Linked DNA regions of Tunturibacter gelidoferens. The protein of the gene in region 1 interacts with the protein of each later gene in a pairwise test. Links are inferred from orthologs where the notes say so. Each region holds a gene or a part of one and is shown in the gene's direction. Other genes may lie near its edges.

Region 1 (6,148 bases):
CGTTTCTGCATTTGGTGCCATGGCTGTTGCTGGTCGCTTCTCTGTTGTTTGGAATCAGTGGTCCGGTATCGCAGTGGCTGAGAAAACGATCGATTGAGCCTCACATCAAGAAACCTCCGGCTGTGAAACCGCTTTTTTTTGTGTTGCTGCCGGTGTGCTTCTACATCGGATACTTTGGTGCAGGTGCGGGCTTTTTGATTATGAGCGCGTTGGCATTATTTGGAGTTGAGGAGATGAACGCGCTGAACTCGCTGAAGGTTCTCGCGGCTTGTTTGTCTAACTTATGCGCCGTGATCACGTTTGTATTAGGTGGCGCAGTCATTTGGCGTTACTGTCTGATCTCAATGATATTCGCCGGGATTGGCGGATATGTTGGAGCACAGTACGCTCGGCGAATGAATGCGAATGTCCTGCGAACGATCGTTGTGATCACAGGATGCGTGATAGCGGCTTATTTCTTCTGGCGAAATGGCTAGAGAACGGCGCCGGGATGAAGGGATTGAAGATGTATTATTCGATGATCTTTGCGAGCAACCGGAGAACACGTTATGAGTCATGAAGGAATTCGTATTGTTAGGGCGGAGCGAGCACGGCTCGAAGACTTGGAGCACGCACAGATGCCGCCAAATGCGGTGACTCCGAAAAAGGTGCGGGTGAAGAAGACCGAAGGAACTGGCGTCGAGATCGAGTGGAACGATGGGCACAGGAGCGTATGGAGCTTTGAGTGGTTGCGGAACGCGTGTCCGTGCGCGACATGCCACGAAGACAGGGAGAAGACCAACAGATTGCCGGGGGAGGCGAAAGCTAAAGAGCATACGTTACTGAAGATGTACAAGGCTCCGGCACGACCGCTGGAGGTGACGCCAGTAGGCAAGTATGCGCTGAAGTTCAAGTGGAACGATGGACACGAAAGTGGAATTTATTCTTGGGAGTACCTCCGACGAGTGTGCCGTTGCGACGGTTGTATGACAAAGCAAGAGTTGTAGGAGAGGTCAGGCTAAAGACCGAGAGAATGATGGCGTGGTTTCGTAGCGTGTCAAGACTCAGTCTAGTCCGCCCGCAGACGCTCTTCGGTCGTCTAACTTCAACATCGTGAGCGCCTCTTCAACAGTATCTGCGACGAGAAGGAGTTGTCGGTTTTTCTGCTTAAGCAGACCTTCGGCGACGCAGTGATCAAGAAAGGTGAGGAGCTTTTCGTAGAAGCCGTGTGTATTGAGCAAGAGGATAGGTTTCGCGTGGAGCTTGAGGGTGTGCCAGGCAAGGACTTCAAAGAGTTCCTCGAAGGTGCCGAAGCCTCCCGGCAGCGCAATGAACGCGTCGGCCTTTTCTCCAATAAGCGCCTTACGGGTGTGCATGGTGCTGGTGATGTGAAGTTCGGTGATACCGTGATGAGCCACTTCGAGATCGACGAGCACCTCCGGAATAACTCCTATGACTTTGCCGTCGGCGGTTAGGGCGGCCTCAGCAACGGCCTGCATCAGGCCGACGTTTGCGCCTCCATAAATTATCCCAATATTGCGGGTAGCAAGGGCGCGCCCCAGATGCTCGGCGTCCGCTCGGTAGGCAGGATGAAGACCATTAACGGAAGCACAAAAGACAGCAACATTGCGAATCATACGATTGAGGATATCAAGGCGCTTCACGTCGAGTGTATGAGCGTTTGACTCAATCAAGGGAAGGGGAGGAAGAAAGTTGCGGCCGACCGGATCTAATAGCGGCGGTCGGCCTTCGGAGACAGCTAGCCATATCGTCTTCGTCGCAAGTCTTCTTAGCGAATTGCGATCGTGGCACCTTTATGATCTTTGATGACCTCTTCGATGAGCGACCCTACCGCGTGGTTTGGTGTGGCACTATTGGCGACGATGCGTGTTCCCACTGGAACGTCGAGGTTAACTAATTTTCCGGGCTCAAGCGTCATCGGTTTATCCCCTACCAGAACCTGTAGAGAAGTGCCGGTATCATTGCGAAGATTGAGTTTGATCGTGTTGGTCTTTGTTTTGCCGAACATTGCATGAACGGGAGATGAGATGCTTGTAGGAGCCGCATATATGGCCGGGACTGCAAGAAGAGAGCTAGCGACAACTGCGACGGTCAAGAGATTGTGACGTTTCATACCACGCTCCATTACTTCAAGATTCGACTGAAGTTCTCTGCCATGGATCAGGGAGCCCGTCGTGAGTTGAGTTACGCAGGTTGGACGAAACTAGTTCCCAAAAATATCACTTTGGTTTTCGAATTAACCATCCAGTCTTAATTTGATTTAACCGCTGTCCATGAGTGGACAAGCTGTTCGCAAATGAACAACAGCAATGGGAATTTGAAAGCTTCAAGCGAGCCACTGGAGAGCGAGCCTCGGGAAGCTTAAAATAGATGTTGGAGCGTGCGCGTTGAGTCGACTTTTGGAGAATATGAATCCGCAACAGCAGGAGGGAATCCAGTCAGTAGATGGACCTGTGCTTCTGCTCGCAGGCGCGGGATCTGGCAAAACGCGTGTCATCACGCATCGAATCGCCTATCTGATTCAGGAGCGGGGCGTGCCGGCCGATGCAATTCTCGCTGTAACGTTTACGAATAAAGCCGCCAAAGAAATGGCCGACAGGGTCGATAAGATTCTAGGACACAGCAGTCTGGCTAAACCGATGCTGGCCACATTTCATAGCTTTTGTGTCCGAGTGTTGCGGCGGGACATAGAAGCGCTTCGTGTAGGAGGCGCCGGGCTGACGAAGACCTTTGCGATCTACGATGAGACCGATCAGCAGGCAGTGGTGAAGCAGGCATTGAAGCGGCTTGCCATTGATGACAAGTCTCTGAAGCCACGGGTGGCGCTCGGGAGAATCTCCTGGGCGAAGAACCACATGATTGACCCGCAAGAGTATTTTCTTGCGAGTACCAATCCAATGGAAGAGAAGATTGCTCATATTTTTGAGATTTACAGGAAGGAACTGTTTAAAGCGAATGCGCTGGACTTCGACGATCTCCTCCTTGAAACCGTCCGCCTGCTGAAGTCATCGGGGGAGACTAGAGAAAGATACAACCGACGATACAAATATCTTTTGATCGACGAGTATCAGGATACCAACCGGCCTCAATATGAGTTGATGAAGCTGCTGGCCGGGCCTGACGCGAACGTCTGCGTGGTGGGCGATGAGGACCAGTCGATCTACAGCTGGCGCGGCGCAGACATTAAAAACATACTGGAATTTGAGAAGGACTTCCCAGGGACAAAGACGATCCGGCTCGAGCAGAACTATCGTTCAACGCAGATAATCTTGGAAGGCGCGGGCGCAGTCGTAGCGCAGAATACGCAGCGAAAAGGCAAGAACCTGTTCACCACCCGAGAGGGTGGTAGTCTGATCGGCTACTATGAAGCCCCCGATGGCGAGAACGAAGCGCTGTTTATTGCCGATCGAATCCAGCGGTATCTACGCGAGGCCGGGGGACAGGCGGATCTGCCGAGATGCGCCGTGCTATACAGAACTAACTCCCAGTCGCGACTCGTCGAAGAGGCGCTGCGCCGGTACCAGATTCAGTACCACATGGTGGGCGGATTCAGTTTTTATGATCGCGCCGAGGTGAAGGACATTCTGAGCTATCTGAAGCTGGTGCAGAACGTGCACGACTCCGTTGCGCTTGGACGGGTGGTAAACTCGCCTCCCCGCGGTATTGGCAAAACAACGATGGAGACGTTAGAGCGAATGGCTCTGTCGAGCGGCAAGAGCACGTGGGACGCGATTGGCCATGCGATTGAAGATAGGCTGCTACCTGCGCGCGCATTACAGGCCTTGAGTAGTTTTAGACGGCTGATCGAGGATGCGCGGGCAATGTTGGGACCCGGTTTTGCAGAGAAGCTGTCTGAGGATGTTGCAAAGGACAATGACGCTTCCCTGCTCACCGATGCGGCTGAAGAAGCTGAAGCAGATGTTTCGTTTGGATTTGGTGATCCAGAATCTGAGGACATGGGCGTGGATTCTTCGTTCGATACGAGCTTCAACTTCGGGTTCGACTTCGGCCCAAGCGAAGAGATGTCCACGATCGCGGCTGAAAACGCTTCAGACTCGGATGCTGCACACGGAATCGATTCAGCGAGTTTCAATCCGTTCGCTCCTGTGGTGCTCAAGAGATCCGCGGAGACGACAATGAACAAGGCAGCCGAGATCATAATGGCGGACGAAAAGCCGGCGTTTCGCAAACCGGGTGATGCAGCGACGCTGCCGGAGCTGATCAAGTTTCTGAACGACCGAAGTGGATACATTCGAGCGCTCGAGGAAGAAGCAACTCCAGAATCATTCTCGCGGATCGAAAACCTGAAGGAACTCGCTAACGCGGCCCAGGACGCCCAGGAGCGCTGTGAGACGCTGCACGAATTTCTGGATCACGCCGCGCTGGTCAGCGATGCAGATAGCTACAGCGAAGAGGCCAGGGTAACCCTTATGACGTTGCATGCAGCCAAGGGTCTGGAGTTTCCGCTGGTTTTTTTGAGTGGTATGGAAGAGGGTTTGTTTCCGCACTCTCGGACGCTGACCGATCCAACAGGACTCGAGGAAGAGCGCCGCCTTTGCTATGTCGGAATGACTAGAGCGATGGATACGCTGATCATGACTCGCGCCAGATATCGACGGCGATACGGAAGCGATATGCCGGAATCCAGCATCGCTTCACGATTTCTGGAAGAGGTTCCAAGCCGACTTGTGGAAGATTTGGGAAGTCCGCCTGCTCGGCCGCAGTTTTCCGGATCGAATTATGGTTCGGGCTACGGTGGGGCGTACGCGACTCCCTACCCCAAAGGGAACAGGTTTGGTCGTCCGAGTCCCGAACAGGGGGAGCAGCATTATAGCTATGAAGATGAAGACCAAAGTGGTGAGCGGATTTCGGCTCGCCCGTCGGGGCTTCCTGGGGTGAACAATCGGGCCGAACACTCCTCTAAGACTGCAATGCCGGGACAGTCAATAGATAACATCGCCAGCTTCTTCGCCGCGCGAGGACAAAAGATATCGCGCCCGAAGCTAGAGGTTCAAGAGCAGACCGGTAAGACTGGCCTAAGGCAGGGTTCGCGGGTCCGGCATCCAAAGTATGGCGAAGGAACTGTCTTTCGTCGCGAGGGCGATGGGGATGATGCGAAGATTACAGTACAATTTCAACAGCACGGAGTAAAGAAGCTGGTAGAGAAGTTCGCTCAGCTGGAGCGCCTTTAGAGTTTGAAAAATCGCAGCTATAGAAAGATTGGCAAAGATACATGGCAAACACCAAAAGCATCACTGACACACAGGAACGCAAGAAGGTAAAGCGCGCAGCGCGCAAAGCCGCACCAGCAAAGGGTCCCCGCACTGGCGCCCGTGGCGAGAACAAGCAAAAGGTCAAGAAGGCAGCTCGCGGTCAAAGCAAGCGATAGCTGATCTCTTGTTGGAGCCGTGCGGACGATCTTGCCTTGCGGCTCCCTCCTGATTGAAGTCTTCTGAAATCGCATTGTGTAGTCGGAAACGCCCCGCACCAATTCATCCGTAAGCAGGAGCGAGCGCGCTGGCCAGGCAAATCTTTGCAACCAAGTCGATCGACAAGCTGATCTCTGAGTCGGAGCGGCCTGAGCACGCGTTGAAGAAGACGCTGGGCCCACTTTCGTTAACCGCGTTGGGTATTGGAGCCGTGATTGGCTCCGGCATCTTTACGGTTGTCGGTACCGCAATCGCAGGCGAGAAGTTTGACACAACTTCGATCCTGCGTGCACCCGTGTTGGACTATATGATTCATCACTCGGCGCTGGCGGGTCGGCCAGGAGCGGGTCCGGCACTTGCCATTTCCCTGGTGCTTGTTGCGATTGTCTGCGGTCTGACGGGGGTTTGCTACGCGGAGCTGGCTTCGATGATTCCGATTGCGGGGTCAGCCTACACCTATACCTATGCGACGTTGGGGGAGCTTGTTGCCTGGATCATTGGGTGGGACCTGATCCTGGAGTATGCAGGCAGCAACATGGCTGTTTCGGTGGGCTTCGCAGCCCATATGGTGGATCTGCTCGACTGGTTCGGCTTCCATCCCGCTCTGCGCTGGATCTCGCCCGCGTTTCTTCCGGGTGGATTGCAGGACCTGCAGGGACATGATCTTTATCTCCCAGGATGGCACTTCGGCTTCGATTGGCCGGCATTTCTGGTAGTTA
Region 2 (5,750 bases), 500 kb from region 1 along the record:
ATGCGCGAGATCGACCAGGATATCGCGGAGGGTGCGGATATGTTGCTGATGAAGCCCGCGATGCCGTATCTCGATGTGATTCGCGAGGCGCGGGAACGATACGATCTGCCGATGGGCGCCTACCAGGTGTCTGGTGAGTACTCGATGCTGCACGCCGCATTTCAGCGCGGATGGCTGGAGCCGGAGCGGACGATGATGGAGTCGTTGCTTTCGATTCGGCGGGCTGGTGCTGACTTTATCGTGACGTATTTCGCGAAGGATGCAGCGAAGGTGCTCGCGTAGCGACCGATTTCGTCAGGCTGAGCAGTGGCTAAGGCGAGTTAATGGGATCTTCGAAGCTGTCGGGAGGAAGTTGAGTGATGATCGCCTCCTCACCGAAACGGGCGCGTAGCTGGGCCAGTGTTGTGTCTTGCTGCATGGGTGGAGCGTAGCGAATGTTGTAGTTCGCGATGGTACTCGCTACTAAGTAGAGCTTAGCCCCTGGAATCACGCGCCAATAGCTCTCGCGGGTCTTCTGCACCCCGTGCGCTCGATCGCGCTCCAACTCTGCCTGCTGATAGCGTGCGGCACGTTCGAGGAAGATGCCCTCCAGCTTTCCATCCTGATCTAGAAACCAGTCGACTAGTTTTCCACGATAGAGAATGCCCGCGGCGAGAGCATCGATCTCGACGTCGAAGTCCTGCTGATTGCGCGGCAGGGAACGTGTGGTGAAGAGCAGCTCCCACTCCGAGACATACGTGAGAAGAAAGTCATCGCAGAAGCGCTTCAACAGCCGGTGCATGCGCTGGTTGGTGCTGTAGTCGCCGTAGCGTGAGACGATCAGGCCTGACGCCCATCCCTCCAGCGCGCAAAAGAGCCACAGCAAAGAGAGGAAGCGGCCCTGCTCAAGAAACGCACGCAGATAAGAATCGGCCAGATGGGCTCTCGCGGTGAGAGGATTCGGCGGGGTAAGTTCGGGGCCAGGAAGAAGTGAACGAAAGACGATGCGATAGGCCTCGGCCTTGGAAGGTCCGATCGATAGATTCGGCAGGTTGCCCAACGGTGTGTGCACTAGCAGGATCCACGAGAGAACAAAGGGCACGATCGTAACGAGCAACGAGAAGACGACCTCTTCGGTGCGGGTGCGCTGGTATCTTCTTGCCGGAATGTAAGCAGAGAAGAAGAGCCGGTAGATGACCCCCGGCGCTAGCAGGTAGCCGATCAGCAGAAATCCCGCGACCAGCGCACTCATAGTCTAGGCGGGCTTGCGGACGATGCGGAAGCGGTGGCCTCGGTCGTCAGTGAAGAGGGCTACCCCGGTTTCAGCCAGATCGCGCCGTACAGCGTCAATCTTCTCGGTGAGGGTGGTCTCCGGGGAAGGAGGCGAATCGGCATCCTCCTCTAAAACGCTGTTGCGAAGTGCGCTTGTCAGCCGGGCTACATTGCTAACCATCGAAACGTTTCTCCCTGATTCGATTATCTAGCCTGTGTCAAGGAGTTTCGCCGAAACTTCGCCTCGCGACACTCCTTCGTTACCTATCGATCGACGTGATACAGGATGCATCATCGTCTTTTCCGATGCGCCTCAACTTCTCTTCGCGAGAATCAGTGTCCTTGGCGTGCTGTCGATGGCTCAACGCTTGAGGGTAAAATTGAAACTGTTTGAGTTCCGAGATCCTATGGAGTGTTCCCTTGGCAGATACGATTTTCGACTTAGTAGTGCTTGGCGGCGGACCCGCCGGATATACCTGCGCAATCCGCGCGTCGCAATATGGCCTGAAGGCCGCGCTGATCGACGCCAATGACCGGCTGGGAGGAACATGCCTGCTCTGGGGATGCATTCCCACCAAATCGATGCTCTTCTCCGCCGAACTCTGGGATCACCTGAAGCATGCCGACCGATACGGCATCGAAGTGACGCCGCCCAAGCTCAACTGGAAGGGCGTCCTGGCGCGCAAAGACGACGTGATCTCGCGTCACGTCAAGGGTCTCGACTTCCTGATGAAGAAGAACAAGATCAATGCCATTAAGGGTTACGGTCGTTTGACGGGCCCCGCGAAGGACGGCGTCCACACCATCGAGGTGAGGACGGCTGATGGCAAAACCGACACCATCAAGGCCAAGAAAGTTGTGCTGGCAACCGGTTCTGACGCTCGTATGCTCCCCGGCTACGAAGCGGACACGACGATTCTGACGAACTACGAAATATTGAAGATCGACGCAGCCCCCAAGTCGTTGGTGGTCGTGGGATCCGGCGCAGTTGGGGTCGAGTTCGCTTCTATCTTCAAAAGCTTCGGAGCGGAGGTGACGATACTCGAAGCGTTGCCCCGCATGGTGCCCGCGGAGGATGAAGACGTCAGCAAGGAGTTGCTGCGCCTCTTCAAGAAACGTGGCGTCGATGTCCACCTGTCAGCGAAGGTCGACAAGTTCGAAAAGAATAAAGATGGCGTGTTGGTTCACTTCACGAAGTCTGACGGAACGGGCGAGACCAAGCAGGCCGAGAAGGTGCTGGTCGCAGTTGGCCGGGCTCCGCGGACCTATGATGTAGGTCTCGACAAGGTGAAGATCACTCCGGACCGTGGCTTCATTGTCACCAACGAATGGATGGAGACGACCGAGCCTGGCATCTACGCAATCGGAGATATCGTCGCCGGGCTGCCTCAGTTGGCCCATGTCGGGAGTATGGCCGGACTCGTCGTTGCGGCAAGAATCGCTGGCAAGTTCGCCAAGCCGGTAAACCGCACCCGTATCCCGGGCTGCACCTACTGCGATCCTCAGATTGCGAGCGTCGGCCTTACAGAGGCGCAGGCAAAGGAGAAAGGCTTCCAGGTCAAGGTCGGCAAGTTTCCGTTCGTCGGCAACTCCAAGGCTACGATCCTCGATGCGCACGATGGCTTCGTCAAGGTCGTCTCGGATGCGAAGCACGGCGAAATTCTCGGCGTCCACATCATCGGCACTACCGCGACAGAGATCATCGCCGAAGCCGTCACTGCAATCGAGCTCGAGGCCACGATTGAAGAGATGATGTTCACCATCCACGCGCATCCGACGGTGGCTGAGGCCCTCCTTGACGGCTTCTCGAGCGTTGAAGGTATGGCCGTCAACGTCTAGCCCGAATCATTGTTGAGACAGCAGCCGGGCGATCTGGCTCGGTTGCTGTCTGATAATCGTCGACGCCAAGAACCGCTCATGTACATCAATCTTCTCAATCTCGGCCGCGTCCCGTATAGCGCAGCGCTCGCTATTCAGCAACAGGTCATCGCGGCGCGAAAGCAGAATTTGATAGGCGACACGCTGCTGATGGTGGAGCACTCTCCCGTATTGACGCTTGGCAGGAACGCACATCGCTCCAACATTCTTGCCAGCAACGAAGAACTGGCTCAGCGCGGAATCGAGCTGTATGAAATCAACCGCGGCGGCGACGTCACATATCACGGCCCGGGCCAGCTGGTCGGGTACCCCATCATCGATCTGCGCGGCGACCTGCCAGGGAAAAAAGGACCTCATCTCGGCCCGGTCGACTACGTTCGTCTGCTCGAAGAGACCTTAATCCGCACCTGCGGCGACTTCGGCGTCATGACGCAGCGTATCTGCAAGCTCACAGGCGTTTGGACGATGGCCGGTGGCAGCATCCGCGAGAAGAAAATTGCGGCGATAGGCGTCCATGTCTCTCAAGGCGTGACGTCCCACGGCTTTGCGCTGAACGTGACCACGGATCTAAGAGATTTTGACTGGATCATCCCTTGCGGCATCGCCGATCGGCAAGTAACAAGCCTCGAAGTGGAGGCTGATCACGACCGCCAGCCAACGATGGAGGCGGCGTTTAACTCGACAGCCCGGAACTTCGGCCGGGTTTTCGAGCGCCAGATGCTCTGGTGCGAATCACTTGACCAGTTGCTCGCGGCACCCATAAAAACCGATAAATCCGTTGCTGCCGCCGATGTTCGCTAACCGCACCGCGCGGCCAACAATCACCTCGCCGCCGTATAATCCCATTTGCGTACGCCCGACAGCGGACCGGGCAGACACAAGGCGGTTCGCCGCTCGTACCTCTAGGCCGCACCTGAAATCAGGGGAGAAGAGATATTCATGCCGACTGACGTAGTTATGCCCCAGATGGGCGAATCCATCACCGAAGGCACCATCACAAAATGGCTTAAGAAACCGGGCGACGCCATTCAGCGGGACGAACCCCTCTTTGAGATCTCCACGGACAAGGTCGATGCGGAGATCCCTTCGCCCGCCGCCGGAACTCTGAAGGAGATCAAAATCTCAGAAGGCACGACGGTCCAGATCAACACTGTCGTCTGCAGCATCGATGAAGCCGGCTCGTCATCGACACCCGCCGCGTCTCCGGCAAAGACTGAAACGGCGGCTAATCCCAAAGCCGACACCGTCACACCCGCTGCGGCCGACGCACCACCCGCGGTTCAGGGGAATCCGCCTGCTGCCTCGAATGGCGCCGCAGGTCCTGGAACCGAAGTTCTAATGCCTCAGATGGGCGAGTCCATCACAGAGGGAACGATTACCAAGTGGCTCAAGAAAGTGGGCGACACAGTCCAGCGCGACGAACCAATTTTCGAGATTTCGACCGACAAGGTTGATGCCGAGATCCCGTCGCCCGTGGCCGGTACACTCTCCGAGATCAAGGTTCAGGAGGGTGCCACCGTTACAATCAACACGGTGGTCGCGGTCATCGGTGGCGCGGCCGGAAAGGCAGCCGCTCCGACTGCATCGGCGCCTGGATCCGCGACAACCACGGCTGCTCCTACGCCCGCCGCACCTTCCGCTTCTGCAGCAGCCGGCGAGCGCGTCCGTTCTTCCCCGCTGGTCCGCAAGATAGCAAAAGACAACAACGTCGATCTCTCGCAGGTTCCTGGCACAGGAGCCTCGGGCCGCATCACGAAGACCGACATCGTCAGCCATCTGGAGCAGGGTCCAAAGCCTGTTGCTGCTGCTTCTGTCGCTCCGGCGGCCTCCGTGTCGGCCTCGGCAGCCGCAAAACCGGCCGCTCCCCAGCCGCAGCCCGGCGAGCTTGTTCCTATGACCAAGATGCGCTCCATCATTGCGCAGCGCATGGTCGAGTCCAAGCGCACCAGCCCGCATGTACACACTGTGTTCAAGGTGGATATGACGCGCATCGTCAAACTCCGCGAGAAGGAGAAGTCAAAGTACGAGCAGCGCAACGGCGTCAAGCTGACATACATGCCCTTCATTACCCGAGCGGCGATCGTCGCGTTGCGTAAGCACCCCATCGTCAACGGCTCAATTGAAGGCGAAGCGATCCGCTACAACAAGAACATCAATATCGGCATCGCCGTCGCCCTCGACTGGGGCCTCATCGTCCCTGTTCTGAAGCAGACTGAAGAGAAAAACTTCCTGGGTATTGCTCGCGGCATCGTTGACGTAGCCGATCGCGCCCGCAACAAGAAGCTCGCTCCCGATGAGATCTCCGGCGGCACCTTCACGCTCACCAACTCCGGCATCTTCGGCGAGCAGTTCGGTACTCCCATCATCAACCAGCCACAGAGCGCGATCCTCGGCATCGGCGGCCTCAATAAGGAAGCCGAAGTCATCACTGATAAGGACGGCAACGACTCCATCGCGATCCGTTCCATCCAGCGCTTCACCCTTGGCTTCGATCACCGCATCGTCGATGGTGCAGATGCCGGCAAATTCATGTCCGACTTCAAGGCATACCTCGAGAACTGGTCCGAAGACATCGGCTAACCGAAACCAGCTTCAAACAAGAACCGCGCGGCAGACTTGAC

The links.
Region 2: the proteins of RBB81_RS02860 (region 1) and lpdA interact in binary tests that used the Escherichia coli proteins (3 or more experiments, as listed by UniProt). The link is inferred for Tunturibacter gelidoferens from one-to-one orthologs.

The regions. Positions count from the first base shown.
Region 1 is NZ_CP132938.1:550,718-556,865, forward strand. The notes cover bases 2,014-5,392. They hold RBB81_RS02860 (ATP-dependent helicase), read left to right. Parts: upstream 2,014-2,408; coding sequence 2,409-5,192; downstream 5,193-5,392. Other genes in these bases: RBB81_RS02855 (hypothetical protein), read right to left, coding at 2,014-2,113. Outside these bases: RBB81_RS02840 (sulfite exporter TauE/SafE family protein), read left to right, coding at 1-476; RBB81_RS02845 (DUF971 domain-containing protein), read left to right, coding at 549-986; RBB81_RS02850 (TIGR00730 family Rossman fold protein), read right to left, coding at 1,044-1,616; more of RBB81_RS02855, read right to left, coding at 1,769-2,013; RBB81_RS02865 (amino acid permease), read left to right, coding at 5,590-6,148. UniProt on the Escherichia coli protein: A helicase with DNA-dependent ATPase activity. Unwinds DNA duplexes with 3'-5' polarity. Translocates on single-stranded DNA with 3'-5' polarity. Initiates unwinding more efficiently from a nicked substrate than double-stranded DNA.
Region 2 is NZ_CP132938.1:1,046,602-1,052,351, reverse strand. Bases 900-3,880 are described here. They hold lpdA (dihydrolipoyl dehydrogenase), read left to right. Parts: upstream 900-1,671; coding sequence 1,672-3,090; downstream 3,091-3,880. Other genes in these bases: lipB (lipoyl(octanoyl) transferase LipB), read left to right, coding at 3,169-3,880; RBB81_RS04945 (hypothetical protein), read right to left, coding at 1,235-1,432; RBB81_RS04950 (hypothetical protein), read right to left, coding at 900-1,231. Outside these bases: hemB (porphobilinogen synthase), read left to right, coding at 1-282; more of RBB81_RS04950, read right to left, coding at 311-899; more of lipB, read left to right, coding at 3,881-3,930; RBB81_RS04930 (2-oxo acid dehydrogenase subunit E2), read left to right, coding at 4,069-5,709. UniProt on the Escherichia coli protein: Lipoamide dehydrogenase is a component of the glycine cleavage system as well as of the alpha-ketoacid dehydrogenase complexes.